DNA from 2 places in the Peptostreptococcus equinus genome. Region 2 is predicted to be linked to the other one. Evidence: a T-box and tRNA genes for the amino acid it is inferred to sense, from the RefSeq annotation. Region 2 holds a T-box; the other holds one or more tRNA genes.
The links. A T-box is a leader RNA that pairs with one kind of tRNA and senses whether it is charged. The one in region 2 lies ahead of metG (methionine--tRNA ligase), so its partner is inferred to be a tRNA-Met.
Positions count from the first base shown of each region.

Region 1: it encodes a tRNA-Met, which carries the amino acid that the T-box ahead of metG (methionine--tRNA ligase) is inferred to sense. The anticodon was not compared.

Region 1 covers NZ_CP114052.1:1,769,129-1,785,232, reverse strand. The annotation lists gene tkt (transketolase) at 1-1,205, shown strand, start outside; rRNA gene rrf (5S ribosomal RNA) at 1,528-1,644, shown strand; tRNA gene O0R46_RS08930 (tRNA-Asn) at 1,648-1,719, shown strand; tRNA gene O0R46_RS08925 (tRNA-Glu) at 1,731-1,802, shown strand; tRNA gene O0R46_RS08920 (tRNA-Val) at 1,806-1,881, shown strand; tRNA gene O0R46_RS08915 (tRNA-Thr) at 1,888-1,962, shown strand; tRNA gene O0R46_RS08910 (tRNA-Lys) at 1,984-2,056, shown strand; tRNA gene O0R46_RS08905 (tRNA-Ser) at 2,064-2,152, shown strand; tRNA gene O0R46_RS08900 (tRNA-Ser) at 2,164-2,256, shown strand; tRNA gene O0R46_RS08895 (tRNA-Pro) at 2,263-2,339, shown strand; tRNA gene O0R46_RS08890 (tRNA-Ile) at 2,356-2,432, shown strand; rRNA gene O0R46_RS08885 (16S ribosomal RNA) at 2,616-4,130, shown strand; rRNA gene O0R46_RS08880 (23S ribosomal RNA) at 4,486-7,384, shown strand; tRNA gene O0R46_RS08875 (tRNA-Met) at 7,436-7,511, shown strand; tRNA gene O0R46_RS08870 (tRNA-Glu) at 7,522-7,593, shown strand; tRNA gene O0R46_RS08865 (tRNA-Gly) at 7,614-7,687, shown strand; tRNA gene O0R46_RS08860 (tRNA-Val) at 7,700-7,775, shown strand; tRNA gene O0R46_RS08855 (tRNA-Asp) at 7,794-7,870, shown strand; tRNA gene O0R46_RS08850 (tRNA-Gly) at 7,880-7,954, shown strand; tRNA gene O0R46_RS08845 (tRNA-Arg) at 7,971-8,044, shown strand; gene cdaA (diadenylate cyclase CdaA) at 8,255-9,103, shown strand; gene O0R46_RS08835 (CdaR family protein) at 9,140-10,048, shown strand; gene buk (butyrate kinase) at 10,441-11,523, shown strand; gene O0R46_RS08825 (ATP-binding protein) at 11,606-12,283, shown strand; gene O0R46_RS08820 (4Fe-4S dicluster domain-containing protein) at 12,342-12,557, shown strand; gene O0R46_RS08815 (3-methyl-2-oxobutanoate dehydrogenase subunit VorB) at 12,576-13,637, shown strand; gene O0R46_RS08810 (thiamine pyrophosphate-dependent enzyme) at 13,637-14,398, shown strand; gene O0R46_RS08805 (2-oxoacid:acceptor oxidoreductase family protein) at 14,401-14,958, shown strand; gene glmM (phosphoglucosamine mutase) at 15,133-16,104, shown strand, end outside.
Region 2 covers NZ_CP114052.1:135,730-151,833, forward strand. The annotation lists gene O0R46_RS00795 (DegV family protein) at 85-945, shown strand; gene O0R46_RS00800 (aminotransferase class I/II-fold pyridoxal phosphate-dependent enzyme) at 1,202-2,707, shown strand; gene O0R46_RS00805 (dTMP kinase) at 2,813-3,511, shown strand; gene O0R46_RS00810 (DNA polymerase III subunit) at 3,537-4,481, shown strand; gene O0R46_RS00815 (PSP1 domain-containing protein) at 4,475-5,377, shown strand; gene O0R46_RS00820 (tRNA1(Val) (adenine(37)-N6)-methyltransferase) at 5,386-6,144, shown strand; gene rsmI (16S rRNA (cytidine(1402)-2'-O)-methyltransferase) at 6,147-6,983, shown strand; gene O0R46_RS00830 (nicotinate phosphoribosyltransferase) at 7,353-8,789, shown strand; gene O0R46_RS00835 (Lrp/AsnC family transcriptional regulator) at 8,849-9,277, shown strand; T-box leader at 9,374-9,582, shown strand; gene metG (methionine--tRNA ligase) at 9,634-11,574, shown strand; gene O0R46_RS00845 (TatD family hydrolase) at 11,574-12,341, shown strand; gene O0R46_RS00850 (HAD family hydrolase) at 12,486-13,151, shown strand; gene O0R46_RS00855 (sensor histidine kinase) at 13,372-14,724, shown strand; gene O0R46_RS00860 (LytR/AlgR family response regulator transcription factor) at 14,741-15,445, shown strand; gene proC (pyrroline-5-carboxylate reductase) at 15,616-16,104, shown strand, end outside.

The sequences.
Region 1 (16,104 bases), 360 kb from region 2:
GTGAACCTCTAGGCGCTGAAAATGTACAAGCTTTTAGAGAATGCTTAGGATGGGAAAGTCAAAATGAATTTGAAATTTCTGATGATATATATAATCACTATAGTGAATTGGCTGAAAATGGCATTCAAAAAGAAAATGAGTGGAATGAAATGTTTGCAGCATATACAAAAGAATATCCTGAAATGAAAAAATTATGGGATGAATATTTTGCTGATGTAGATATGTCTAAAATAATGGATTCTAAAGAATATTGGGAATTTGAAAATAAGTCTATGGCTACAAGAGCGACATCAGGAACGATTATAAATAAATTAAAAGATTTGTATCCAAACTTAGTGGGAGGATCTGCAGACCTTGCACCTTCAAATAAATCAGAAATGAAAGATGCAGGATTCTTCTCTCCACAGAATAGAGGAGGAAGAAACATACACTTCGGAGTAAGAGAAATGGGTATGACAGCAATAACAAGTGGTATATATCTACATGGTGGATTAAAGCCATTCTGTGCTACATTCTTTGTATTCAGTGATTTTATGAAACCGATGATAAGATTAGCTGCATTAATGGGATTACCAGTGACATATGTATTAACTCATGACAGTATAGGTGTAGGCGAAGACGGGCCAACTCATGAACCAGTAGAACAATTAGCTATGTTAAGATCAATACCTAATATAAATGTATTTAGGCCAGCAGATTATACAGAAACTGCTGTAGCTTGGGCTACTGCTATGCAGTCAAAGGATAGACCAACAGCATTAGTACTTACTAGACAAAATTTACCACAGTTAAAGGGATCTTCTCAAGATGCCTTTAAGGGAGCGTACATACTAGAAGAAGCTTCTAATAAAGAAAATATTGATTTAATAATAATGGCTTCTGGATCAGAAGTTGAACTTGCTGTAGGTGCAAAGGAAGAACTAGAAAAAGCCGGTAAATCAGTAAGAGTAGTATCAGTTCCTTGTATAGATTTATTTGAAGATCAGGATTGTGCATACAAAGAAGAAATATTACCATCAAGTGTGAGAACTAGACTGGCAGTTGAAGCTGGGGAACCAATGCCTTGGTATAAGTATGTTGGATTCGAAGGCGATGTAGTAGGAATGACTACATTTGGAGCATCAGCACCTGCTGAAGAACTATTTAAGCACTTTGGATTTACAGTAGAGAACGTAGTTAACAAAGCTAAGGCTTTATTAAAGTAATTACTATTATTTTACAAATAACAAAAAATATATTAAATTATTACGTTATTTTTATAAATAGTGTAATAATGATTAGAGAAAAATAAAAAATATTTTATAAAAAATTATGGGTCATTTATTATTAATTATAAACTTGACCCATTTTTTTGTATTTTTTTTCAATAAGGTTAAAATAAAAAAACCTTAAATTTCAATATATACAAGTGAAGTTGGAAAAATAATGAAAAAAAAATAAAAAAACTTTTCAAAAAGTGTTGACGGCTATATATGATTATGATAATATAATACTTGTCCTTGTGAGGGACGGAAAAATGAAAGAAAATGTGGTTATTATAGCAAAGAGGATACACCTGTTCCCATACCGAACACAGAAGTTAAGCTCTTTAGCGCTGAAGGTACTTGGTGGGAAGCTGCCTGGGAGAATAGGACGTAGCCACGTTATTCCAAGGTAGCTCAATGGTGGAGCAACCGGCTGTTAACCGGTAGGCTGTGGGTTCGAGCCCCACCCTTGGAGCTTTCACACTTGGCTCCTTGGTCAAGCGGTTAAGACACCGCCCTTTCACGGCGGTAACAGGGGTTCGATTCCCCTAGGAGTCATATGGGAGTATAGCTCAGCTGGGAGAGTATCTGCCTTACAAGCAGGGGGTCACAGGTTCGAGCCCTGTTACTCCCACCATATTAAGCTGGTGTGGCTCAACGGTAGAGCAGCTGACTTGTAATCAGCAGGTTGTAGGTTCGATTCCTATCACCAGCTCCACTAAAAGAATATTTTTATCATGGTCTATTAGCTCAGTCGGTAGAGCACTTGACTTTTAATCAAGGTGTCCCGCGTTCGAATCGCGGATAGATCATTTCTACGGAGAGGTGTCCGAGTGGTTTAAGGAGCTGGTCTTGAAAACCAGTGATGTCGTAAGGCACCGTGGGTTCGAATCCCACCCTCTCCGCCATTTTTAATTTTGGAGAAGTACTCAAGAGGCTCAAGAGGATCCCCTGCTAAGGGATTAGGCTGGATTAAACCGGTGCGAGGGTTCGAATCCCTCCTTCTCCGCCATTAGGACGAGGTGTAGCGCAGTTTGGTAGCGCACGTGGTTTGGGACCATGGGGCCGGGGGTTCGAGTCCCTTCACCTCGACCATTTTTTTGCCTAACGAGGACCATTAGCTCAGTTGGTTAGAGCGCCCGGCTCATAACCGGTAGGTCTGGGGTTCGAGTCCCTGATGGTCCACCATTTGAACTTTTAATAAATGGAATGAACTTTGAAAATTGAACAGCAGGTTAATTCAATAAGCTTTAAATAGCAAATTGATTAATCGTTTAAACTTGATAAGACAATAGTTTTTCAAGATTTAAACCACAAACAAACCAAGCCAGATATTTTAGAGATAACAATAGTCTGAGCGCAGAACAAATTTTTTATGAGAGTTTGATCCTGGCTCAGGATGAACGCTGGCGGCGTGCCTAACACATGCAAGTCGAGCGCGACTTATTGATGCTTGCATCTTTAAGTTGAGCGGCGGACGGGTGAGTAACGCGTGGGTAACCTGCCCTATACACATGGATAACATACTGAAAAGTTTACTAATACATGATAATGTACATTTATGGCATCGTAGATGTATCAAAGTGTTAGCGGTATAGGATGGACCCGCGTCTGATTAGCTAGTTGGTGAGATAACAGCCCACCAAGGCAACGATCAGTAGCCGACCTGAGAGGGTGATCGGCCACATTGGAACTGAGACACGGTCCAAACTCCTACGGGAGGCAGCAGTGGGGAATATTGCACAATGGGCGAAAGCCTGATGCAGCAACGCCGCGTGAACGATGAAGGTCTTCGGATCGTAAAGTTCTGTTGCAGGGGAAGATAATGACGGTACCCTGTGAGGAAGCCCCGGCTAACTACGTGCCAGCAGCCGCGGTAATACGTAGGGGGCTAGCGTTATCCGGATTTACTGGGCGTAAAGGGTGCGTAGGTGGTCTTTCAAGTCAGTGGTTAAAGCCTACGGCTCAACCGTAGTCAGCCTCTGAAACTGGAAGACTTGAGTGCAGGAGAGGAAAGTGGAATTCCCAGTGTAGCGGTGAAATGCGTAGATATTGGGAGGAACACCAGTAGCGAAGGCGGCTTTCTGGACTGCAACTGACACTGAGGCACGAAAGCGTGGGTAGCAAACAGGATTAGATACCCTGGTAGTCCACGCCGTAAACGATGAGTACTAGGTGTCGGGGGTTACCCCCCTCGGTGCCGCAGCTAACGCATTAAGTACTCCGCCTGGGGAGTACGCACGCAAGTGTGAAACTCAAAGGAATTGACGGGGACCCGCACAAGTAGCGGAGCATGTGGTTTAATTCGAAGCAACGCGAAGAACCTTACCTAAGCTTGACATCCTTTAGACCGGTGTTTAATCACACCTTCCCTTCGGGGCTAAAGTGACAGGTGGTGCATGGTTGTCGTCAGCTCGTGTCGTGAGATGTTGGGTTAAGTCCCGCAACGAGCGCAACCCTTGTCTTTAGTTGCCAGCATTTAGTTGGGCACTCTAGAGAGACTGCCAGGGATAACCTGGAGGAAGGTGGGGATGACGTCAAATCATCATGCCCCTTATGCTTAGGGCTACACACGTGCTACAATGGGTGGTACAGAGGGTTGCCAAACCGTGAGGTGGAGCTAATCCCTTAAAGCCATTCTCAGTTCGGATTGTAGGCTGAAACTCGCCTACATGAAGCTGGAGTTACTAGTAATCGCAGATCAGAATGCTGCGGTGAATGCGTTCCCGGGTCTTGTACACACCGCCCGTCACACCATGGGAGTCGGAAACACCCGAAGCCGATTATCCAACCGTAAGGAGGAAATCGTCGAAGGTGGAGTCGATAACTGGGGTGAAGTCGTAACAAGGTAGCCGTATCGGAAGGTGCGGCTGGATCACCTCCTTTCTAAGGAGAATTACCTGCTGTTCAATTTTGAAGGTTCATTTAACATGAAAATTTCAAATAAAAATACTTTCAATAAGTATCATAAAGCTCGTGAAATATTTTTGACATAATTTAAGAGACGCACTTAAAAAATAGGATGGAACATACAATTAGTATGTGACTGAGTATTTTATAAGGAGTATCTTAAAGAATACAAAAAGATAAACGAGTATTGTACCTTGAAAACTGAATATATTGTGATATACAATGACATCTAATAAAATGATAGTAATCTATCCAAGAGAAAACTTGTAAAAACACCAATTATTCTTAACAAGACGTAAGTCTTAAATTTAGAAAAATCTCAATAATAACTGGTCAAGTTATTAAGGGTGTAGGGCGGATGCCTTGGCACTAGGAGCCGATGAAAGACGTGATAAGCTGCGATAAGCTTTGGGGAGTGGCACATACACTTTGATCCAAAGATTTCTGAATGAGGAAACTCACTTGAAGTAATGTTCAAGTATCCCTAGATGAATACATAGTCTATGGAGGGGAACTCAGGGAACTGAAACATCTAAGTACCTGAAGGAAGAGAAAGAAATTCGATTCCGTAAGTAGCGGCGAGCGAACGCGGAAGAGCCCAAACCAAGTTAGTTTACTAATTTGGGGTTGCGGACATGTCACAAAGGAGAGGTATTGTGAGTAGAACAGTTCTGGAAAGTTCGACCACAGAGGGTAATAGTCCCGTAAACAAAGCAAGAAGACTCCGACATGATCCAGAGTACCACGAGACACGTGAAACCTTGTGGGAAGCAGGTGGGACCATCCACCAAGGCTAAATACTACCTAGTGACCGATAGTGAATAGTACCGTGAGGGAAAGGTGAAAAGAACCCCGGGAGGGGAGTGAAATAGAACCTGAAACCCTACACTTACAATCTGTGGGAGCGCATTATTCGCGTGACCGCGTACTTTTTGTAGAACGGGCCAACGAGTTACGTTATGTGGCAAGGTTAAGCACTTCAGGTGTGTAGCCGTAGCGAAAGCGAGTCTTAACTGGGCGAATTAGTTACATGACGTAGACCCGAAACCGGGCGACCTACCCATGAGCAGGATGAAACGAAAGTAAAATTTCGCGGAGGTCCGAACCCACGTACGTTGAAAAGTGCGGGGATGACTTGTGGGTAGCGGTGAAATTCCAATCGAGCTCGGAGATAGCTGGTTCTCCTCGAAATAGCTTTAGGGCTAGCCTTGAATGTAGAGATGTGGAGGTAGAGCACTGAATGTCCTAGGGGGTATTGCACTTACCGAAGACTATCAAACTCCGAATGCCATAATCTTTTATTCAGGAGTCAGACTGTGGGTGATAAGGTTCATAGTCGAAAGGGAAAGAGCCCAGACCGTCAGCTAAGGTCCCAAAATGTATGTTAAGTGGTAAAGGATGTGGGATTGCATAGACAACCAGGATGTTGGCTTAGAAGCAGCCATTCATTTAAAGAGTGCGTAATAGCTCACTGGTCGAGTGATCCTGCGCCGAAGATTTCCGGGGCTAAAACATACTACCGAAGCTACGGCATCAAATATGATGGGTAGAGGAGCTTCCCATGCAGGATGAAGCAGTACCGTAAGGAGCTGTGGACAGTATGGGAGAGAGAATGTTGGCATGAGTAGCGAGATGAGGGTGAGAATCCCTCAGGCTGTAAACCCAAGGTTTCCAGGGGAAGGTTCGTCCTCCCTGGGTTAGTCGGGACCTAAGCTCAGGCCGAAAGGCGTAGGCGATGGATAACAGGTTGATATTCCTGTACTACCGATAATCGTTTGAGAGATGGGATGACACAGTAGGATAAGCTGAGCACACTGTTGGTTATGTGTGTCTAAGTATTGAGGCAGATCAAATAGGCAAATCCGTTTGATTAATGCTAGGATACGAATGGGAGCGAAACTAAGTAGCGAAGCAGCTGATTTCACACTGTCGAGAAAAGTCTCTATCGAGATTAAAGGTACCCGTACCGCAAACCGACACAGGTGGGTGAGGAGAGTATCCTAAGGCCAGCGAGAGAACTGTTGTTAAGGAACTCGGCAAAATGACCCCGTAACTTAGGGATAAGGGGTGCCCCAGAAATGGGGCCGCAGAGAATTGGCCCAAGCGACTGTTTACCAAAAACATAGGTTTCTGCTAAGTCGCAAGACGATGTATAGGAGCTGACGCCTGCCCGGTGCTGGAAGGTTAAGGGGATCTGTTAGAGCAATCGAAGCAGTGATCTTAAGCCCCAGTAAACGGCGGCCGTAACTATAACGGTCCTAAGGTAGCGAAATTCCTTGTCGGGTAAGTTCCGACCCGCACGAAAGGCGTAACGATTTGGGCACTGTCTCAACAACAGACTCGGTGAAATTGTAATCCCGGTGAAGATGCCGGGTACCTGCGACAGGACGGAAAGACCCCATGGAGCTTTACTGTAGCTTGACATTGGGTTTCGATACTACATGTACAGGATAGGTGGGAGACTATGAAATCAGGGCGTCAGTTTTGATGGAGTCACCCTTGGGATACCACCCTTGTAGTATTGGGACTCTAACCATAGGCCATGAATCTGGTCTTGGGACACTGTCTGGTGGGCAGTTTGACTGGGGCGGTCGCCTCCCAAAAGGTAACGGAGGCGCTCAAAGGTTCCCTCAGTACGGTCGGAAATCGTACGAAGAGTGTAAAGGCAAAAGGGAGCTTGATTGCAAGACATACAGGTCGAGCAAGGTAGAAATACGGACTTAGTGATCCGGTGGTTCTGAATGGAAGGGCCATCGCTCAACGGATAAAAGCTACCCTGGGGATAACAGGCTTATCTCCCCCAAGAGTCCACATCGACGGGGAGGTTTGGCACCTCGATGTCGGCTCATCACATCCTGGGGCTGTAGTTGGTCCCAAGGGTTGGGCTGTTCGCCCATTAAAGTGGTACGCGAGCTGGGTTCAGAACGTCGTGAGACAGTTCGGTCCCTATCCGTCGCAGGCGTAGGAAATTTGAGAAGATCTGTCCTTAGTACGAGAGGACCGGGATGGACATACCTCTGGTGTACCAGTTGTTCTGCCAAGGGCATAGCTGGGTAGCTATGTATGGAAAGGATAAGCGCTGAAAGCATCTAAGCGCGAAGCCAACTTCAAGATAAGATTTCCCACCGCAAGGTTAAGATCCCAGGAAGACTACCTGGTTGATAGGTCAGAGGTGTAAGTGCAGCAATGTATGTAGCTTACTGATACTAATAGATCGAGGACTTGACCAAAAAAGATGACATAATACATAATATATTCAGTTTTGAAGGTACAAACAATATCGCGGAGTGGAGCAGTTGGCAGCTCGTCGGGCTCATAACCCGAAGGTCGGAGGTTCGAGTCCTTCCTCCGCAACCAGATTTATTCTGGCTCCTTGGTCAAGCGGTTAAGACACCGCCCTTTCACGGCGGTAACAGGGGTTCGATTCCCCTAGGAGTCATTTTTTTTTATATTTTATATGCGGGTGTAGCTCAATGGTAGAGTTCTGGCCTTCCAAGCCAGCTGTGAGGGTTCGATCCCCTTCACCCGCTCCATTTTCTGTATGTGGGAGTATAGCTCAGCTGGGAGAGCATCTGCCTTACAAGCAGGGGGTCACAGGTTCGAGCCCTGTTACTCCCACCATAAGAAAGAAATTAATGCGGCCTGGTAGTTCAGTTGGTTAGAATGCCAGCCTGTCACGCTGGAGGTCGAGGGTTCGAGCCCCTTCCAGGTCGCCATTTTTATATGCGGGAATAGTTCAGTGGTAGAGCGCGACCTTGCCAAGGTCGAAGTCGCGAGTTCGAATCTCGTTTCCCGCTCCAAAATATTTATTATCATGGGTGCATAGCTCAGCTGGATAGAGCAACGCCCTTCTAAGGCGTGTGTCCGGGGTTCGAATCCCTGTGCGCTCATTAAGACTACTTATAAAGGTAGTCTTTTTTTTGTATTTTTCTTTATTAATTTTTTAAAATTTTTTAAGATTTATAAATTGATATAGACTATTACCCATCTCTTATATGTGGTAAAATAAAATGTAGAATTATTTTTTGGGAAATTCATTAATTAAAACGAAAAAATTTTATTTCGAAAAAGTAATCTTAGTAAAATCTAGGAGGTCTTCAATGTTAGCAATTAACTTGATTATAAACAATATAACTCAAATCCTGACAAAAATAAGTATAAATGATGTAGTTGATATATTGATAATATCCTATATTTTTTATCAAATGTTAAAATTTATTAAAGATACAAGAGCAGAACAATTATTAAAAGGTGTAATATTTTTGCTCATAGCTACTCAATTAAGTGGATTGTTTAAATTACATACTTTGTACTGGGTGTTAGTAAAAATACTAGAAGTTGGATTTATATTGCCGTTTATAATATTCCAACCAGAGCTTAGAGCAGGTTTAGAACATATAGGTAGAAATACAAGTATAGTTAGAATTGGCAAAAATTCTGATGTTGAAAATGATAAAATAATAGAAGATTTAGTAGAAGAAATTTTAGAGAGCACTTATGACCTTGCCTCAAAGAAGATAGGAGCTCTACTGGTATTAGAAGGAAAGACAAAGATAAAAGAAATAGTAGAGACTGGTATAAAAATAGATGGTCAAGTAACTAAACAGTTATTAGGAAATATTTTTATTCCTAATACCCCATTACATGATGGAGCTGTAATAATAAGAGATACAAAAATAAAGTCTGCAGCTTGTTTTTTGCCATTGACTCAAAGAAAAGATTTAAGCAGTGAATTGGGAACAAGACATAGGGCAGGAATAGGTATAAGTGAAATATCAGATTGTCTTACATTGATTGTATCTGAGGAAACTGGTGGAGTATCTATAGCTAGATCAGGAAAAATATATAGAGATGTCACAAGAGAAAGACTATACAATATACTTAAAAATTTTTACAAGACAAAATCAGAGAGTAACTGGAAGTTTATTGGAGATAAGATAAAAAAATAATGTAAAAATGTAATAGGTAGAGTAGAGGTGTAATGAATGGAAAAAAAGATTAGAGATAAAGCTAATATAAAATATAAGGTTATTTCTGTTGTTGCTTCTATAGCTCTTTGGCTATATGTAATTGCTGTTGTGGATCCAGATGACAAAAAGGTCATAGAAAATGTTCCAATTACAATTACAAATGTAAGTGAAATAGAAAAAGAAAGATATGTGATTTATCCAAATAAAAATGTGACTACAAATGTCACTGTTTCTGGTAAGTTATCCGAACTGCAGAAATTAAATGCAAATAATGTACGAGTTTATGGAGAAGTGGTAAGACCAGTAGAAGGTAAGAATATTGTAAACTTGACTACCAACATTTCAAACCGGGTTTCTAGGGAATTAAAGGATAATACTTATGTAATAAATCTTGAGAAAAAACTTACAAAGAGAGTTCCAGTTAAGATAAAGCAAAATAGTATGCCTAAAGAGAATATTTATTCTATAGAACAATCATTTGATGAGGTGACAGTTAGTGGACCTAGAAGTCTTATAAATCTCGTTGATTATGTAGGAGGTAGTCTAAAACTAGGGGATAAAACGAATTCGAAAGTCAATCAAAAAGTTAAGCTATTGGCTTTTGATAAAGATGGACATCAGGTAAATGTAGATATATCAGAAAAAGAAGTAGAGGCAGAAGTAACTTTTTACATTGAAAAAAATGTACCTATAAAAATAGATTATGATGGAAGTCAATATGATGCTAAGAATCTTACCATATCACCAAGTGAAGTTACAATTAAGGGAACAAAAGATTCTATAGATCATATAAGTGAAATAAAAACACAAAATATTGATGATAGTAATATTAAGGATTTTATTGGGAAAAAAATAAAATTGCTTATACCTAATTCAATTGAGATAAAGGATTCTATAAGTGAAGTAGATCTTAATAAAAAATAATTTATTAAAAAATATTAAATTTTATAGAATTTTGTATAAAAATAAAACAAATTGAAAATATAATACTTGTTAAAAATCACTTGTGAAAAATAATATATATATAAGTAAAATTAAAATACTATTTGTATATGCTTAAAAAAATAAAATTAAATATAATATAAAATTTGCTTGCATTAAAAAAATAAGGTTATCGGTTTATTGTTAATTTTATATTTTTCTTGCAAGTTTTTTACTTTAGTAATAAAATAGTATATGAAAGAAAGATTTTTATACATTTTGTGTAATATGAAAACGTTACAACAAGAGATAGGATGTATAAATATTTTTTTTGCAAAGATAAAATAAATAATCTATTATCAAATAATAATGGGAAAAATGTTTGGAGGTATAAAATGAAGGAAGTATATAGAATACTAGCTATAAATCCAGGATCAACTTCAACTAAGATAGCTGTATATGACAATGATAAGGAAGTTTTTGAGACTACTTTACGTCATTCATCAGAGGAAATTGCTCAGTTTAAACAAATATCAGATCAATTTAACTTTAGAAAAGAAGTTATAGAAAATGAAATAAAATCTGCCAATATCGAACTATCAAGTTTAGATTGTGTAGTAGGTAGAGGTGGTTTATTGAAGCCTATAAAGGGCGGAACTTATAGTGTAACTGAAAATATGTTAGAAGACTTAAGGGTAGGTGTATCTGGACAGCATGCATCGAATTTAGGCGGTATAATAGCTAACGAATTTTCAAAGGAACTTAATATACCTGCTTATATAGTAGATCCTGTTGTTGTTGATGAAATGGAAGAAATAGCAAGAATATCAGGTATGGCTAATATAGAAAGAAAGAGTATTTTTCATGCACTTAACCAAAAGGCTATAGCAAGAAGATACGCTGAAGAAATTGGTAAAAAATATACTGATCTTAACTTAATAGTTGCACATATGGGTGGAGGAGTTTCTGTAGGAGCTCACAAGGCTGGATGTGTAGTGGATGTAGCTAACGCTCTTGATGGAGAAGGACCATTCTCACCTGAAAGAAGTGGTGGAGTGCCAATAGGTCAGTTGGTAGAAATGTGCTATAGTGGAAAATATACAATTTATGATATTAAGAAGCTTATAACAGGTGCTGGTGGACTTGTATCGTATTTAAATACAAATGATGCTAGAGATGTTGAAGCTATGATAGAAAAAGGAGATAAGAAGGCTGAATTAGTATATTCAGCAATGGCTTATCAAATAGCTAAAGAAATAGGAGCTTGTGCTTCGGTATTATCAGGAAAGGTTGATGCAGTATTATTAACAGGTGGTATAGCTTATTCTAAATCATTTACAAAGATGATAGAAGAAAGAGTATCATTTATAGGAAATGTAAAGGTATATCCTGGTGAAGATGAAATGATAGCGCTTACTCTTGGTGCACTAAGAGTATTAAAGGGAGAAGAAGAAGCTCAAAGTTACGATGCACAGTAATTTAACTAAATTTCTATATGGTATGTGTTTTGCATACCATATAGATTTAAATAGTACTGAGTAACTAGGAATGGAGAAAGAAATGGAAAAGACTAAGAGAATAAGAATAATAACTGGTCACTATGGTAGTGGTAAGAGCGAATTTACTGCGAATTATGCATTAAAGCTTAGAAAAGAAATAGAAGGTAAATTTGCTGTAACTGACCTAGATGTGGTAAACGTTTATTTCAGATCAAGAGGTTTAAAAGATATGTTTGAAGAAAATGGTATACACATGATTTCTAGTTCAGTTGATGCTCCTACACTTGATATTCCAGCATTATCTGCTGAAATTCACACTCCATTACTAAATGATGACTACAACAATATAATAGATTTAGGTGGTGACAAAGTAGGAGCCACAGTTATAGCTCGTTATAGAGATATGATAAAAGATGATGACTACGATATGTTTTTCGTGGTTAATGCAAACAGAGAAAAGACACAGACTGCTGAAGAAGTTATGAAATATATTGACGAAATTGAGGAAGCTTCAAAATTGAAGATAACTGGATTAATCAATAATACTCATATGCTAAAAGCAACAACTATTGAAGACTTAGAAAGAGGCCAAGAAGTATGCCGTCAGGTATCTAAAGAGAGAAATTTGCCTATTAGGTACGTTTCTTGTTTGGAATCTTTAGTTAAGGACATCCCAGCTGATTTTGAAGGTGAAATTATACCTATCAAATTGATGCTAAGAGAAGGATGGATGATGTAGCTGTGTTTTTTATATATTAAACTATTTAGACTAATTTTTATTTTAAGGAGGCAACACAATGGCTAAAGGTAGAGTATCTTTTGATCAAAAGTACTGTAAGGGTTGTGGACTTTGCGTTTCTGTATGTCCAAAAGGAATAATTGAGCTTGACCTATCAAAGGTTAACTCAAAGGGATATAACCCAGCACATGTTGAAAAAATGGAAGAATGTATCGGATGCGCAAGCTGCGCTATGATGTGTCCTGATGCAGTAATTACTGTAGAAAGAGATTAATTTTAGGGGGGATTATTAATGGCTAAGATACTAATGAAAGGTAACGAAGCATTCGGTAAGGCTGCTATAACAGCAGGATGTAGACATTTCTTCGGTTACCCAATAACTCCACAAAGTGAGTTACCAGAATATTTATCAAGAGAATTACCAGCAATAGGAGGAACTTTTGTTCAGGCTGAATCTGAAGTAGCTGCTATAAACATGGTTTATGGTGCAGGTGGATGTGGTGCTAGAGTACTAACTTCTTCATCTTCTCCAGGACTAGCATTAAAGCAAGAAGGTATAACTTATTGTGCAGGTGCTGAAGTACCATGTGTTATATTAAACGTAGTGAGAGGTGGCCCTGGTCTAGGATCAATACAACCTTCTCAATCTGACTACTTTATGTGTACAAGAGGTGGTGGTGATGGAGACTACAGAACTCCAGTTTACGCTCCATCAAGTGTACAAGAAGCATGTGATATGATTCAGGATGCTTTTGATGTTGCTGAAGTATATAGAACTCCTGTCCTAGTATTACTAGATGGTATGATAGGACAGATGATGGAACCAGTTGATTTTGATAGACCAAGAAAGCAGAGAGAAATTCCTGCTAAGGATTGGGCTACAACTGGAACAAAGGGAGAAAGAAAACCAAACATAATAAACTCTCTATACTTATCTCCTGAAATTCTTGAAGAACATAACTATCATTTAGGTAGAAAATATGATCTTATAGAAAAAGAAGAAGTTCAGGTTGAAATGGATAGAACTGAAGACGCAGAATTAGTATTCGTTGCTTATGGAACAATGGCAAGGGTTGTTAAGAACTGTGTTGAAGATCTACGTGAAGAAGGATACAAGGTTGGTCTAATAAGACCTAAGACTGTATGGCCTTATCCATACCACGCATTTGATGAAATCCCAGCTTGCAAGGATTTATTCGTAATCGAAATGTCAATGGGGCAGATGGTGGAAGATGTTAAGTTAGGCTCAAACGGAAGACATAACGTACACTTCTATGGTAGACCAGGTGGAATGGTTCCAGAACCAAAGGAAATAGTAAGAAGAGCAAAAGAAATTATGGGAGGTGTTAAGTAATGGCTGTAATTTTCGAAAGAACTAAAGGTTTAACTGATGCACAGACACATTACTGTCCAGGATGTACTCATGGTATTATCCATAGACTAGTTGCAGAAGTTTTAGAAGAAATGGATCAGTGCGGAAATGCAGTAGGAGTTGCTCCTGTTGGATGTTCAGTACTTGCATATAATTATTTTAATTGCGACATGCATGAAGCTGCTCATGGTAGAGCACCAGCATGTGCTACAGGTATAAAGAGAGTTTTACCAGATCATACTGTATTTACATATCAGGGAGATGGTGACTTAGCTTCAATTGGTACTGCTGAAATAGTTCATGCAGCTAATAGAGGTGAAAAAATAACAGTTATATTCGTTAACAACACTACTTACGGTATGACAGGTGGACAGATGGCTCCTACTACACTAATAGGTGAAAAAGGAACTACATGTCAGGGTGGTAGAGATCCTGAGCTTCATGGTTACCCAATCAGAATAGCTGAAATGATATCTACTTTAACTGGTGCTGTATATGTAGAAAGAGTAAGAGTAGATACTCCTGCAGAAGTTAGAAAGGCTAAAAAATGTATTAGAAAAGCTTTCGAAGTTCAGAAAGCAGGTCTTGGATTCTCAATGGTAGAAGTGCTTTCTACTTGTCCAACAAACTGGGGTAAAACTGCACCAGACGCTTTACAGTGGTTAAGAGACAATATGGTTCCTTATTTCCCAGTTCAGAATTTTAGAGACGTTGATATTGAAGCTGCTAAGGAGGAAAAATAATAATGAGTACATCTAGAGTTATTTGTGCCGGATTCGGTGGTCAGGGTGTTATGTCTATGGGTCAGTTAATGACTTATGCTGGAATGATTGAAAATAAGGAAGTTTCTTGGTTACCTTCTTATGGTCCAGAAATGCGTGGCGGTACAGCTAACTGTGCTGTTACAATTTCAGACAAGCCAGTAGGTTCTCCAATTATAACTGATGATGCAACAGCTGCTATCATCATGAACTCTCCATCTTTAACTAAGTTTGAAGGAGACGTTATACCAGGAGGAAACTTATTAATAAACAGTTCTCTAGTTCACGAAAAGAGTGAAAGAGATGATATATCAGTATACTATGTAGATGCCAATGATCTATCTAACGAATTAGGTGGGCCTAAATTTGCGAATATGGTAATGCTTGGAGCTTTCTTAGCTGTTGATAACAGTGTTGATATAGACTCTGTTCTTGAAGCATTCAAGAAAGTTTTCGGAAAGAGAAAAGAAAAATTCATACCTGTAAATAGACAAGCTTTAGAAGCTGGATATAATGCAGTTATGGCTCAGAAGAAAAATTAATATTATAAAATATGACTGTCACATTTTGTGGCAGTCTTTTTTTATAATAAGTAACAAAAATGGACTTTTTTATGGTAAAATAAAATACATAGTGGGTTTTTGTGTAAAAATCTATTATGTATTTTATTTTATAAATGTAAATAAATTATTAAGTAAATTAAGAGGTGTATATAGATGAGAAAATATTTTGGAACTGATGGTGTAAGAGGAATTGCCAATACAGAATTGAATTGCGAACTTGCTTACAAATTAGGACGTGCTGGAGGCTATGTATTAGCTGATGGTAAAGAAAAAGTAAAAGTGGTCGTTGGAAGAGACACTAGAATATCAGGAGATATGCTGGAATCTGCTCTTATAGCAGGTTTGATGTCAGTTGGTTGTGATGTTATAACAGTTGGTATAATACCTACTCCTGCAGTAGCTTATTTGACTAGATATTATAAAGCCGATTGTGGGGTGGTAATATCTGCATCACATAATCCTGTGGAATATAACGGTATAAAATTCTTTAACAGCAAAGGTTTTAAATTAGATGATTCAGTAGAATTAGAAATTGAAAAATATATAGATAATCCTGAAAAAATACTAAAAACTCCAGTAGCATTAGATTTAGGAAAAAAAGTATTTGATCATGAAGCAAGTAGAATATATGTTGATTATTTAAAATCTAAAATAAATGAAGATTTTACAGGAATGAAGGTGGTTTTAGATTGTGCAAATGGTGCAGCATATAAGGTGGCACCGATGGCATTTAAAGAGTTAGGTGCACAAGTAATTGAAATAAACGCAAATCCTGATGGAAGCAATATAAATAATAATTGTGGATCTACACATCCAGAAATGTTGCAGAAAAAGGTAGTGGAAGAAAAAGCCCAGATGGGACTTGCCTATGATGGTGATGCAGATAGACTAATAGCAGTGGATGAAAAAGGGCAAATAGTTGATGGCGATAAGATAATGATTCTTAGCGCTATACATATGAAAAATAATAATGAATTAAAAAATAATACATTGGTCGTAACAGTAATGTCTAATCTAGGTCTGATTGTTGCCGCTAAAGAAAATGATATTAATATTGCTACAACTGGTGTAGGAGATAGATATGTGTTAGAAGAGATGTTGAAGAATGGATATTGTTTAGGCGGA
Region 2 (16,104 bases):
TATTTTTACAATTTAAAAGCAATATAAAATATAAAGATTGAATAACCAGATAAACTAGTATATAATACTATGTGAGGTGATTTAATGAATTATAAGACGGCTATTATTGTAGACACTGGAACGGATATATCTTTAAATATGGCTAAAGAATATGGTATTGAATTAATACCATTGACAATAAGATATACAGACAGAGAATATAAGGATATGTTAGAAATAGAGGCAAAAGAAGTTTATGATAACTTTGAAAATGAAATACCTAAGACGAGTTTACCTTCAATAGGAGAGGTAATAGAAATTTTAGAAAATTTACATAAAAAAGGATATGAAGAATTTATTATAATTACAATATCTTCTGGTTTAAGCGGAACTTATCAAGTTTGTTATAATGCACTTAAGGAATTAGCCTACAAAGGAGAAGTTATTGATACTAAAAGGATAGGGCTTATGTCTGGATGTTTTGGTGTTTTTGCATCTAAACTTAGAAGCAAAGGTTATAGGTATGAAGAAATCTGTGATATTGTAAAAAACAATTTAGATAATTGTTATGGATACTATACATTAGAAAATTTAAAATATCTTATTAAAGGTGGGAGAATTGGCCATGTAGATGGTGCTCTAGCTAATTTATTAAATATTAAACCAGTAATATCTTGTAATGATGAAGGTGTTTATTATACAGTTAAAAAGGCTAGGGGACGTAAAAATTCTATCAAAGAAATTTCTAAGTTGATAAAAGAAAAAATTTCAGATGATCCATATTGGATTATGTTATGTGAAGGAAACAGTCCAGAGGGGATAAATTATTTAAAATCAGAACTTAAAGAAGAATTGAAAAAGGCTGAATTCACAGTTACAAATCAAATAACAGCAACGTTAGGAGTTCATACAGGACCAGGCTTAGTGTCTGGAATATTATTTAAACCCCAATATAATTCAAAATAAAAAATATAAAGAAGTATTGAATATATTCTTTGCCAAATGAGGTTAGTTAAGAATCAAAAGGAATAGGTTCTATAATATTTAATGTTGATAGAAATATTTTGTTTTCGTTTAATTACGATTATGAATTTTATCAAGAACAATGTTAAATAGTATAGAGCCTTTATTTTTTATAAAGTTAGTTTTATATTGAATAATACTAGTATTAGAAAGAGTAACTTATTTAAATATGTTATAATATAGTTGGAGGTAGAGCATAATGAAAAAATATATATATGATAAATTAAATGAAATTCACAGTAAAAAAATGACATCTTTTCATATGCCAGGCCATAATAATGCAAAGCTTTTTGATGAACTAGGTTACACAGATTTGATGCACAATATTTATAAATTAGACACTACTGAAATAATAGGTACTGATAATCTACATAGCCCAAAAGAAATAATAGATAAATCTCAGAAACAGGCATTAAAAATATTGTTTAATGATTTGGATTGCGTTGATAATTATGAGCTTTCATATTTAGTGAACGGTAGTACTTCTGGCATTGAAGCAGCTATAATGTACTCATGTAAAAATAAAGATAAGATAATAATAAATAGAAATTGCCATCAGTCCGCATACAATGCATGTATTATGGCAAATCTAGAGCCTATATTTGTAATGGATATTATAAATAAAAGGAATTCTATACTTGAAGGAAGCGATATTAATGCTTATTTACAAGCTATAGATAATAATCCAGATGCAAAAGCGGTCTTCATTACTAGACCAACGTATTATGGTAATGTATTTAATTTAGAGGCTATTATAAAAAAAGCTCATTCTAAAGGTATGATTGTAATTGTAGATGAAGCACATGGAGCGCATTTGAACTTATCCAGTCAGTTGCCAAAATCGGCCTTATATTTAGGTGCGGATATAGTAGTACAGAGTTTGCATAAATCCTTGCCTACCTTTACCCAAACTTCTATAATGGTGGTTGATTGCAAGAGAATAAATATTAATAGGATGAGAGTATTTTTATCCATGACTCAAAGTTCTAGTCCTTCATATATATTGATGATGAGTATAGAAATAGGATTGGAAATTTATGAAAAAAATGGTAAAGCACTTATGGAAGAGCTACTGGTAAATATAGATGAATTTAGAAAAAAACAAAATAAATATAAGATAACTCTTGGAGATGATAGAACAAAATTATTTATAAATACTATTGATAAAGGCATAAATGGGTATGATTTTGCAAAACTTTTAAGGTATGAATATAATATACAAGTGGAATTAGCAAATTATTATGGCATTTTACTTTTATGTACCATTGGAAACAATGAAGAAGATTTCAATAAACTAGATGATTCTATAAATGACATTGCTAAGAGAAAATTATATGGTCCAGAGGAAAAAAATTTTGTATACTTTCACTCAATGGACGATGATATATCTGATAAGCCAATCAGGCCAATTTATATGAGTAAATCTATAGAGTTAAATCTACCTAATGAGATTCCTTTATCTGTTTTAAGACCAAAGCAGGCAATGGATTTAGATAGAGAGTCTATAGAAATACATAAATCACTAGATAGATTATGTGCAGACTTTATAATTCCATATCCACCAGGTGTATGTTTAATAGGACCTGGCGAAAAGATAAATAAAGAGATTATAGACTTCATTAAAAATTCTCAAGAATTGAAAATAGATATAAATGGAATAGAAAGTAAAGATTTTAAATATATTAGTGTTATAAAAGATATATAATATAAATTAGAGATTCGTTGGAATAAATTATTAATTAATTTAAAAATTTAATAGTAATTTTTTGTTATGAGTCAATCAATATTAAATAAAATGTGTGGAGGAATTATGAAAGGGAGCATTTTTGTTATAGAAAGTGGTACAGACGGTTCAGGAAAGGCGACCCAAACAGAACTATTATACAATAGGTTGAAAGAAGAAGGATATAAAGTAATGAAAGTAGAATATCCTAATTACAAATCTGATTCTTCAGCTCTTGTAAAAATGTATTTAGATGGTAAGTTTGGAAAAAAAGCGGATGATGTAGATGGGTATATAGCTTCTACATTTTATGCGGCAGATAGATATGCTTCTTATAAGATAGAATGGGAAGACTTTTATCTTGATGGAGGGATTATACTAGCAGATAGATATACAACTTCAAATATGGTTCATCAAGCTTCTAAAATAGATAGCAAAGAAGATAAGGATATGTTTCTAAATTGGCTATATAATTACGAATATGGTCTATATAAACTTCCTCAGCCAAGCCAAGTATTTTTTTTAGATGTACCTGTAGAAATGACAGAAAGACTGATGAAAGATAGAAAAAATAAAATTACAAACGAATCGAAAAAAGATATACATGAAAGTGATATTGAATATTTAAAAAAGACATATAGTAATTCTAAATATGTTGCAGAAAAATACAACTGGAGTATTATAGAATGTATGGAAATAGTCGATGACGATATAAAAATGAAATCTATAGAAGATATACACAATGAAATTTATAGTAAAATAAAGAAACAAATAAATACTAAATAAAAATATTGAATACATAGGAGATAAAATGTTTGAAAATATATATGGTCATGAGTTTGCAAAAAACATATTATTTAAATCTATAAAAAATGGTCAATTAACTAATGCATATGTATTTACTGGACCTGAAGGAGTTGGAAAGGCAAAACTTGCAAGAGAATTTTCTAAGGAAATAATGGGAGTTAGACTTGATAATACTTCCGATTTTATTGAAATAAATCCTAAAAAAGATGAGTCGACAATAAAGATAGAAGCTATAAGATCAATAAATAATAGTATAAATATAAAACCATATGGAAAGTATAAAATTTATTTAATTAATGATGCAGATAAAATGACAGTTCAAGCACAGAATGCTTTATTAAAAACTTTAGAAGAACCCAGTAGCTATGGTATAATAATACTTATAACTAAAAATAAAGATTTGTTATTAGAAACAATACTTTCTAGATGTATAGAATTAAAATTTTCGCCACTATCTGATGATAGTATAAAGCATATACTCACAGATAATGGCTATAGTGAAGAAAGTATTAGTGTGGCAAGTATTTTTTCGAGAGGAAATGCTAGTCTTGCACTTGAGATAGCAAATAGTAGCAGTTTAGTTGAAATAAGGGAAGAAGTGGAAAATTTTATAGAAGAACTTTTAAAAAGAGAAGGCTATTATGAAATAACTCGTTTTTCGGAAAATATAAAAAAATATAGTATGCAAATAAATAGTGTGATTGAAATATTTGAATTATATATAAGAGATGCAATATTAATTAAATCAAATGCAGATAAAAATTTAATCGCAAATAAATATAGATATGAATTTTTGAATAAATTAGCAAGTGCATTGAGTGTATATCAGATGGGGCAGATAATAGATATATTAGAAGATAGTAAAAAGAAATTAGCTTCTAATTGTAATTTCAATACATGTATGCAGACTATGTCATTAAATATATACGAGGTGGTGAATATATGGTAAATATAGTAGGAATAAGATTTAAAGCTGCGGGAAAAATATATTATTTTGATCCGCTTGATATAGAATTAAAAATAGGAGATGACGTGATAGTAGAAACATCTCGAGGTCTCGAATATGGTATGGTTGTTATAGAGACTAGATCAGTGAAAGAAGATGATATTGTAAGTCCTTTAAAGCCTATTATTAGGCTGGCAACTAATGAAGATAGCAAAATATATCAAGAAAATAAAGTAAAGACAAAAGAGGCTACGGCTGTTTGCCAAGAAAAGATAAAATTGCATGATCTAGATATGTTTTTGATAGATTGTGAATATACGTTTGATAGAAACAAGCTAATTTTTTACTTTACAGCAGAAGGAAGAATTGACTTTAGAGAGCTAGTCAAAGACTTAGCTGCAATATTCAAGACTAGAATAGAGCTTAGACAGATTGGTGTAAGAGATGAAGCTAAAATACTAAATGGCATTGGACCTTGTGGAAGAGGTTTATGTTGCTCAAATTGGATAGGTGAATTTATGCCTGTATCAATAAAAATGGCAAAAGACCAAGGATTATCTTTAAATCCAGCAAAAATTTCAGGGGTATGTGGCAGATTATTCTGCTGTCTAAAATATGAGTCTCAGGGATATGCAGAAGCTATCAAGAAAATGCCTGCTCAGGGATGGATAGTAAAAGATTTATATGATAATAGAAAAGCAAAAGTAGTAGAAGCAAATTATTTGCTAGAAACTATTAAGGTAGAATATGAAGATAATAAAGAGTTTGGTGTATTATCAGAAGGTGATTACAAGGTAGTAAAGGCCTTTAAGAAAGATAATATCAAGACAAATCCTATAGCAGATGAAACATTAGATGCAGAAGCTTTAGCAGAATTAAAGAGATTAGAACAGGAATAAGAAATTATATGGAAAATATAGATAAGTATCTAAAAGAAAATGAAAGAATAGATGACTTACAATTTAATGAATTAAAGATAATACAAAATCCCAATGGATTTTGTTTTGGTATAGATGCTGTATTATTAGCTAATTTTGTGAAAGTAAAACAAAAACATAAGATGGTTGATCTTGGAACAGGAACAGGTATAATACCGATTTTAGTATCTGGGAAAAGTAGAGTATCTGAAATTATTGGAGTAGAAATACAGGATGAAGTAGCTGATATGGCAAAAAGATCTGTTGAGCTCAATCGTTTACAAGATAGAATTAAAATTGAGAATATAGATATGAGACAAATATGTTCGATTATTGGTAAAAATTCTTATGATGTGGTTACATCTAATCCACCATATATGCACTCAAATGGAATGATTAATCCAAACGATAAAAAAGCTATTTCTAGGCATGGTATAATGTGTGATTTAGAAGATGTTATAAAGATAGCAGCAGATTTATTAAAGCCAAATGGAAAATTTTTTATGGTGAATAGAAGTCAAAGACTAGTTGATATAATAGATTTTGGTAGAAAGTATAAGTTGGAAGCCAAGGTTATGAGATTTATTCATTCAAAAGTAGGAAAGTCTCCTAAGCTAGTACTGGTAGAGTTTGTAAAATATGCTAAGCCAGAGCTTAAGATACTGAATCCCTTATATGTGTATAAAGAGGATGGAACATATACTGAAGAATTATTAAGTATTTATGCAAATCAAAGTGTGGAGGTATAAGGATGAAAGGTAAATTATTTATATGCCCAACACCTATAGGTAATCTAGAAGATATATCTTACAGAACTCTGAGGGTATTAAAAGAAGTAGATTTAATAGCGGCAGAGGATACTAGACATACTATAAAACTATTGAATCACTTTGATATATCAAAGCCACTAATTAGCTATCACGAGCATAATAAAATAACGAAAGGATCAGCTATAATATCAAAGCTTGAAGAGGGAACTAATATAGCTCTTGTAAGCGATGCAGGTATGCCAGGCATTTCAGATCCAGGAGCCGATATGGTTAGTTTGTGTATTGAAAATTCAATTAAAGTGGAGGTTTTACCTGGTCCATCAGCATTTGTTGTCGCATTGGTAGGATCTGGTTTAGATACTAATAAGTTTGTTTTTGAAGGTTTTTTAGATAGGGATAAAAAGAAAAAGAAAGATCGTTTGGAGAAGATAAAAAATGAGGAGAGAACACTCATAGTTTATGAATCACCACATAGACTAAAAGAGACTCTTAAACTAATGTTTGATATTTTGGGAGAGAGAAGAATATCTTTGTGTAGAGAACTTACCAAAAAATATGAGGATTATCATAGGACAAATATAAGTCAGGCTATAAACTTTTATAATGAAAATGATCCTAGAGGGGAATATATATTGGTATTAGAAGGTAATTCAAATCCGATTGACGAAGATTTAAACAATTATTCTGAACTTAGTGATCGAGATTATGTAATTAAGTTAATTGAGCAAGGACAAAGTAAAAAAGATGCCATAAAAATGGTCAGTAGAGAAAGGAAAGTTAAAAAAGATATAATTTATAAACAGGTATTAGATTTATAAATTACCAAATTTAATATAAATAAAAAATTAAATCATATAAAAAGATTAGAGAATTTAATAAAAAGTATATAATGCAAATGAGAATGTTTTATTTTGTTTAACCTACATTTCTTGTTTGCATTTTCTTATAAAGAAAAAACTCTTAAAATTAGGTTTTAAACTCATGATTACAAGTATAGTAATTAAAATAGGAATACATTTTCAAAGATAAAATACTATATATATAATGTGTATAAGTAAAAAAATCAATATATTTTTAAATTAAATGGAATTTTATTAATAAATATGTTAAAATAAAGGTAACTTATACAAACTTTAAAAACTAAAGTTAGATTAGGTGGCTATTGTCGGAAATATAAGGAGATAAAAATGAAAACAAATTTAACAATGTTGACTGACTTATATCAGTTGACAATGATGAATGGATACTTCAAGAAAGGTATACACGAAGATATAGCGGTATTTGATGTTTTTTTCAGGAAAAACGTTTGCGAAGGCGGTTATACAATTGTATGTGGTATGGAAGAAGTAGTTCATTATGTGCAAAATTTGGCTTTTAATGATCATGATATTGAATATCTAAAAGGTTTAGGCTTGTTTGATGATGAATTTTTAGAATTTTTAAGAAAGTTTAAATTTACTGGTGATATATATGCAGTTGAAGATGGAACTGTCATGTATCCTGGTGAACCAATTTTAATAGTAAAAGCACCATTGTACCAAGCTCAGCTAGTAGAAACAGCCATATTATCAATAGTAAACTTTATGACTTTAATAGCGACTAAGGCTTCAAGAGTATGTTATGCTGCTAATGGAGACCCAGTCTTAGAGTTTGGTCTTCGTAGAGCACAAGGACCAGAAGCGGGTTTATATGGAGCAAAAGCAGCTATAATAGGTGGATGTGTTGGTACATCAAATGTATTGACGGGAAAAATGTTTAATGTTCCAATTTCAGGTACACATGCCCATAGTTGGGTGCAAAAATTTGATACAGAACTAGATGCTTTTAGAGCATATGCAGATACCTATCCAGAGACATGCTTGCTTTTAATTGATACATATAATGTTTTAGACAGTGGTATAAAAAATGCGATTACTGTATTTAAAGAGTTAAGAGAAAAGGGCTATGAACCACTAGGTGTAAGGCTTGACTCAGGAGACTTGACTTACCTGTCAAAAGAAGTAAGAAAACGCCTAGACGAAGCGGGATTCCCAGATGCGAAAATAACAGCATCAAATGATTTGGATGAATATACAATTACTTCTTTAAAACAGGAAGGGGCGGTAATAGATTCATGGGGTGTTGGAACTAAATTAATAACATCTTATGATTATCCTTCATTAGGTGGTGTTTATAAGCTTTGCGCAACAACAAACAAAGAAGGTATACTTGAGCCTAAGATTAAAATATCTGAAAATCCAGAAAAAATTAATAATCCAGGATTTAAAAAGGTTGTGAGAATATACAATAGTTTTGGTAAATCAGAAGCGGATTTAATAATGCTTTCAGATGAAGAGATAGATACTAGTAAACCACTAGAAATTTTTGATCCAATTTACACATGGAAAACAAAAACTTATGAAAATTATAAGGTAAAGGAGATGTTATCTCCATTATTCTTAAAGGGTATATGTGTAAGAGAAAAGAAGACAGTGGAAGAAGTAAAAGATCATACACGCAATGAACTCGCCTGTATATGGAATCAATACAAGAGAATAAAGAATCCCCATATTTACAAGGTGGACCTGTCACAAAAATTATGGGATTTGAAACAAAATATGATTGCTCAGAAAAAGAAATTTTAGTATATAAATATAAGTTTTAGTGGGGTGACAAAATGACGAGAAAACCATATGAAGAAAGAATGGATGTAACAGATGCAAAAATAATAGAAATACTACAGGATAGTGGAAGAATTTCTATGAAAGATTTAGGTATAGCAGTAGGTTTAACTTCTCCAGCTGTATCTGAAAGAGTAAAAAGATTAGAAGAAGCTGGTATAATATCAGGATATAAGGCAATAATAAATCCAGATTCTATGGGCAGAGTAATAAAGGCATTTATAAATGTATCTCTTCCAGGATCAGCTTATGAAAAATTCTTAGAAAAGGTAAAAAATGATCCAAGAATAGTTGAATGTCATCATATAACAGGAGACGATAGTTCATTAATAAAGGTAATAGTTGAAAATATGGATGAACTTGAAGATGTAATAGATGGTTTAAAAGACTTTGGTAGAACAAAGACTTCAGTTATACTATCAACTCCAATTCAGGCAAAATCAATTTTATAAGTATATAAAAATGCACTCAGTAAATTAACTTGGGTGCATTTTTCTATCTAGATTGACTTTTAATTATATATATAATAAAATGAAAATATATAATTAATATTGGCAGTGAAGAGAAGAGATATATTACTAAGGTTACAGAGAGTTGGATTAGCTGAAAACCAATACCCCAAAGATATTGAAAATGGTCTTGGAGCCTCATATCTGAAATGAGTAAGATGTGCGTTTGGCGCGTTAAGTCACTTAAGATACCAATTTATTTAGTTGGTAAATTAGGGTGGTACCGTGAATTAATACTCGCCCCTATGTTTTATACATAGGGGTATTTTTTATTTTAATATTTATTTAGGAGGAATAATATGGCAGAAAAACCTACATTTTACGTAACAACACCTATATACTATCCAAGTGGAAAATTACATATAGGTCATGCTTATACTACAATAGCAGCAGATGCTATATCAAGATTTAAGAGATTTTGTGGTTATGATGTAAGATTTCTAACTGGAACAGACGAGCATGGAGAAAAAATACAGAAAAAAGCTAAAGAAGCAGGAATGAAAGAAATAGATTTTTTGGATGCTCAAATAGCTGAAATAAAGGACCTTTGGAAAAAGTTAGAAATAACTAATGATGACTTTATTAGAACAACAGAAGAAAGACACGAAAAAGCTATACAGAAAATCTTTACAAAGCTTTATGAACAGGGAGATATATACAAGGGGTCATACGAAGGTAATTATTGTGTTCCTTGTGAAAGTTTCTGGACAGAAAGTCAGATGCTAGAAGGAAATAGATGTCCAGATTGTGGTAGAGAAACAAAGGTTGTAAAAGAAGAATCTTATTTCTTTAAGTTATCTAAATATGAAGATAGGTTAAGAGATTTATTTGAAAATACAGATTTTGTACTTCCAGAAAGTAGAAAAAATGAAATGATAAAAAATTTCTTAGATCCAGGTTTGGAAGATTTATCTGTGACAAGAACTTCATTTGACTGGGGTATAAAGGTTCCATTTGATGAAAAGCATGTAATTTATGTATGGGTAGATGCCTTGTGCAACTATATAACTGCTTTGGGGTACGAGGGTGAAGACGATACAAACTTCAAAAAATACTGGCCAGCAGATGTACATTTGGTTGCAAAGGAGATTGTAAGGTTCCATACAATTATATGGCCTGCAATATTGATGGCACTTGATTTACCACTTCCAAAGAGAGTATTTGGTCATGGATGGATTTTATTTGCTGATGATAAGATGAGTAAATCAAAGGGTAATATAGTTTATCCAGGTCAGATGGTAGATAAATATGGAGTAGATGCACTGAAATACTTCTTATTAAGAGAGTTTTCATTTGGACAAGATGGATCTTATACTCATAGGAATTTTATAAATAGAATAAATTCAGATCTAGCAAATGATTTAGGAAATTTGGTTAGCAGAACAGTATCTATGGTAGAAAAATATAATGACAATATTTTAGTGAAAAATGATGAAACAAATGAATTTGATCAATCTTTAATAGATACATACAAAGAATCTAGAGTAGATTTTGAAAAGCAAATGAATGAATTAATGTTCCATGAAGCACTAGAAAGTGTATGGAAATTTGTAAGAAGAACAAATAAATATATAGATGAAACTATGCCTTGGGCTTTAGCTAAGGATGAGACTTCAAAAGATAAGTTAAATCATGTATTGTATAATCTTTGTGAGTCTATAAGGCTGATATCGACATTAATTAGTTCATTGTTGCCGGAGACTTCAAGAAAGATATTTGCTCAGATAGGTGTAGCTGGCAAAGAAGAATTGACAAGTTGGGAAAGTACAAATGAATTTGGATTAATAAAAGATGGAACAAAGGTTGAAAAGGGAGAGGTGTTATTTCCAAGATTAGATGTTGAAGAAGAAATAAAGATATTAGAAGAAATGTTTGCTGAAAAAATAGTAGATCAAGAAGTTAAAATACAACACAAGAAAGAAATCACTATTGAAGATTTTGAAAAAGTTGAGCTAAGAGTTGGTAAAGTCGTAAAATGTGAAAAGCATCCAAAAGCGGACAGACTATTAGTATCACAGATAAAACTTGGTTCTGAAGTTAGACAGATAGTTTCTGGCATAGCACAGTGGTATAAACCAGAAGAAATGATAGGAAAACAAGTAGTTGTAGTATGTAACTTAAAGCCAGTAAAACTAAGGGGAGTAGAATCTCAAGGTATGATATTGGCAGCTGGAGATAATGGAAGTGATTTAGTTTTGCCAGAGGTTTTAGGGGCAATTGATGGATCTGAGGTGAGATAATGCTGTTTGATTCACACGCTCATATTACTGATGAGAAATTTGATGAAGATAGATCTGAGTTGGTACAGTTATTAAGGGATAATAATATAAGTAATGTAGTAAATCCTGGAGTAGATACAAAGACTTCTATAGATGCCATAAAATTAGCAGAAGAATTTGACTTTATATATGCGGCTGTTGGATATCACCCACATGAAGTTGAAAATATTACGGATAAGGATATAGAAAGAATAAAAGAACTTGCTCTTTCTAGCAAAAAGGTAGTAGCAATAGGTGAAATAGGTTTGGATTATTACTATGATTTTTCGCCTAGAGAAACCCAAAAAGAATTTTTTATTAAGCAAATTCAACTAGCTAATGAGCTAAGGTTGCCTTTTATTGTTCATGATAGAGATGCTCATGGAGACTGCTTTGAAATAATAAAAAAATACAAGGCTCCAGAGACTGGCTGTGTACTACATTGTTATAGCGGTGAGGTGGAACTAGCAAAAGAATACATAAAGCTAGGATGCTATATATCAATACCTGGAACTATTACTTTTAAAAATAACAGAAAGACTATTGAAGTAGCAAAGCAAATACCTATGGAATATATGCTAATTGAAACAGATTCACCATATCTTGCACCAGTTCCAATGAGAGGCAAGAGAAATAATCCTTCATTTGTAAAATATGTGGCTGAAAAAATCTCAGAAGAAAGAAACATACCATATGAAGAGGTTTGTAGAATAACTAGAGAAAATGCAAAGAAATTCTTTGGAGTATAATAGCGGTTTTATGTTGTAAAGTATATAAGACTTAATATGGATAACTAGAAAAGTATAAATATATTTATACAATAAAAAATTATACCTATCCAGTTTTTGGATATGTATAATTTTATAAGAAAGTTTATGTTAGGTGGTTTTGTAATGAAAAATATAAAAGGCGTAATATTTGATGTTGATGGCGTAATTTTTGATACAGAGAGGATGTCTTCAACTTTTTGGACAAAAACTATGGCAAAGTATGGCTATAAAATGGATGATTCAATCTATACGCAGGTAATGGGAAGAAATAGAACAGGACTAATAAAAGGTTTAGAGGAAATATATAATGACTCCTCTATAGATTTTGATTCAATTTCAAGAGAAAAGACAGCTGCTATGGTGGCTAAATTAGATTCTAGCCCTATACCGGTACTACCTGGAGTATATGAAATAGTAGATTATCTAGAAAAAAATGGATACAAAAGAGCAATAGCAACTTCTACTAGAGAAGACAGATCAGTAGATAGATTAAAAAGAACCAATTTATATGATAGGTTTCAAGGTTATATGTATGGTGATTGGGTAGAACATTCAAAGCCAAATCCAGAAATATTTTTAAAGGCTGCGGAGCAATTAGGACTAGAGCCAAAAGAGTGTTTAATATTAGAAGATTCTCCATCTGGTGTGGAAGCTGCTTATAATGGTGGCTTTCCTTGTATAAATGTGGTTGATTTCAAACAACCTACAGAAGCTATGAAGAATCAGTCTATAGCTAGGTGTGATGGATTATTGGAGGTAATAGACTGGCTGGAAAAGAATAACAAGTAATAATATTTTAAGGGTTATTTGTCGAATAATGTTGATGAAAATTGCTAATTTATGCGGTGTGATCAAACACATATGATGTGTTTGATCACACCGTTTTTTGTGATATATTAAAAATTATACTTAATACATATGCGGTCATATATAGGTTATATGTGGTAGACATTTTTATGAAATCTTCTGTTATAATTCAATTATCAAGATAATTGAAGGAGGAAAATGTATGTATAAGTTATTTTATGAGGGGTATTTATATTATTATCTAATTATTTTAATTCCATTTATTGCTAGTATATATATATTAGGTGGTGGAAGATTTAATAGAGGGAAAAGGCTTGTTTTAGATATAGGTTTCTGTATATTACTTTATCCTTTTGCTATACTAAATTTACTGCCAAAAAAAATAAATATTATTATGAACATGGGTGGCGTTCTGGGAGTTGCATATATAATAGTTATAAGTATATATTTTTATTTTATGGATAAAGATAAGATTATTTTCTTGTATGGTGTGATATCAATATTTCTGATGACAATAGTTGATGTAATATTTGGTAGTATATGTATAAGTAGCTTATATCAAATTATAATTTCGCCAATAAGAAGCAGTGTTATTGTTCAGTTAATATATATTTTTTTAAGAATAAGTATTACAATATTAGTGCTATATATGTTCAAAAAATTTATGCCAACATTTAAATTTTACAATAAAAAAGATAAGATTTTTTTTGCAATAATTTTAGTATTATCCATCGTGGCAATATCAAGTATAAGTAGTATTCTGAACTCTTTTGACTATAATACTAATAATATTAATATAGTAAATAGTTATGAAAAAGCTAGTAAATATGAATCGTATATAAAATTAATAATTGCTGTTCTATCTATCGCTAATTTCTATTTCTATAATAAGATATCCGATTCAAACAGAATTACTACAGATAAATTAATAATTGAAGGTATGAGTAAGTCAAATGAAAGATATCTAAACAAAATGATAGATAGCCAGGAAAAAATTTCCAAGATGATGCACGATATAAATAATCATATGTATGTTATGAAAGGGATAATAGATGATACGAGTGTTGTAAGCTATTATAATTCCTTAAGTGAGCAATATCAAAATCTGCCTATAAAGCTCAGAACTGGAAATTTTATAGCAGATGTAGTCATTAATGATAAGATAGAAGATATGGATGCTAATAACATAAATTATGATATAAAAGTAGCTTTACCTAAAGAAACTTCATTGGATAATTATGAATTATCTTCAATATTATTTAATACAATAGATAATGCAATTGAAGCCTCTCTTAATTTAAAAGAAGAAGATAGAAAAATTATAATTAGAGCAGAACTTTGTGGTGACTATATAAAATATGCCATTTATAATAATTTCAAGGAATGTAGTTCTAATGAAAATAAGGATATTAGCAAGCGCAAATATGCGGAAAAAAATTCACTATCTAGAGGGTACGGCTTAAAAATAGTTGAGGATATAGTATCCAAGTATGGTGGTCATATGAAGCGAGAAAAGGATAAGTTATTCAAATTAAAGCTTTATTTTAGAGCTTAAACTCAAGGGGGAGACTATGAATATAGCTATATGCGATGATAATAGTGTTTTCTTAAAAGATATAGAAAATATAATCAGTAAAATTTTTTCGAAAGCTTTTATAGATGTAAATATAAGTTGCTACGATAGTTGTTACAATTTAATAAGTGATATAGATAAATACAAATTTTCTCTGTATTTTTTGGATATAGAAATAGGTCAGGATGATGGCATTGAATTGGCTAGAAATATATCGCTAATTGATACATCAGCTATATTTATATTTGTGACATCTCAAAATGATAGGGTATATGAAGTTTTTTCTATAGATACTTTTGGATTTGTTAGAAAATCTCATTTAGAAAATGACTTAAAAGAGGTTATGGATAGGCTTATTAGAAAATATGAACAAATAGGTTGTATATATGAAATAGTAGACTACGATAAAAATCATTATAGAATTAATCTAAATGACATTGAATATATAGAAAGAGTTGATAAAAATTTGTATATAGGTATAAAGCATCAATCAATAATAAAAACTTGTTATAGAACTTTTACAGCTTTGCCCTTTGGAATAGAATCTCTGGTAGAAATACATAGAGGTGTATATGTTAATATTAAACACATAAAAAATATAGGAGCAGATAAACTGACTTTATATTCAGGTAAGATTTTACCAGTATCGAGAAGAAAAAGTAAAAAAGTCTTAGAAGAATTTAGAGCATATATACTTGACTAAACATTTAAGAATTATAATATGATTAAATAAATAATTAAATAAAGCAAATTCGATTTTAAAGCATAAGTAATGTTTAAATATTACTTATGCTTTTTTAAATAATAGAAGGCATAATTTATGCTATAATAAATTTAAAGAAGTAGAAAATATAATTAATAGAGGTGGATTTTATGAATAGAATAACTTTTATTGGTGCAGGAAATATGGGATCAGCAATGGTTGGTGGTCTTGTTAAATCAAATTTAGTATCTGCAGAAAATATTACTGTAGCAAATAGAGGACAGGATAAGCTAGAAAAAATTAAAAAAGAATTTGGGGTAGGTGTTACCTCAAGTAATAGAGATGCAGTAAAGGGTGCAGATATGGTCATATTTGCAGTGAAACCAAATATGATAAAAAAGGTTCTTGAAGAGGTATGCGGTCTAATTAAGGATACTGCTATCATAGTTTCGGTTGCAGCTGGAATTACTATTGAAGAAATTGAAGAATATTTGGGATATGATAAAAAAATTGCTAGAGTTATGCCAAATACACCAGCTTTAGTTGGTGAAGCTATGTCTGCAATAGCTGTAAATAATAAAGTAAATGAAGATGACTTAGAAAAAATATATAAAGTATTTAATTCATTTGGAAAAGCAGAAATAATAGAAGAAAATTTA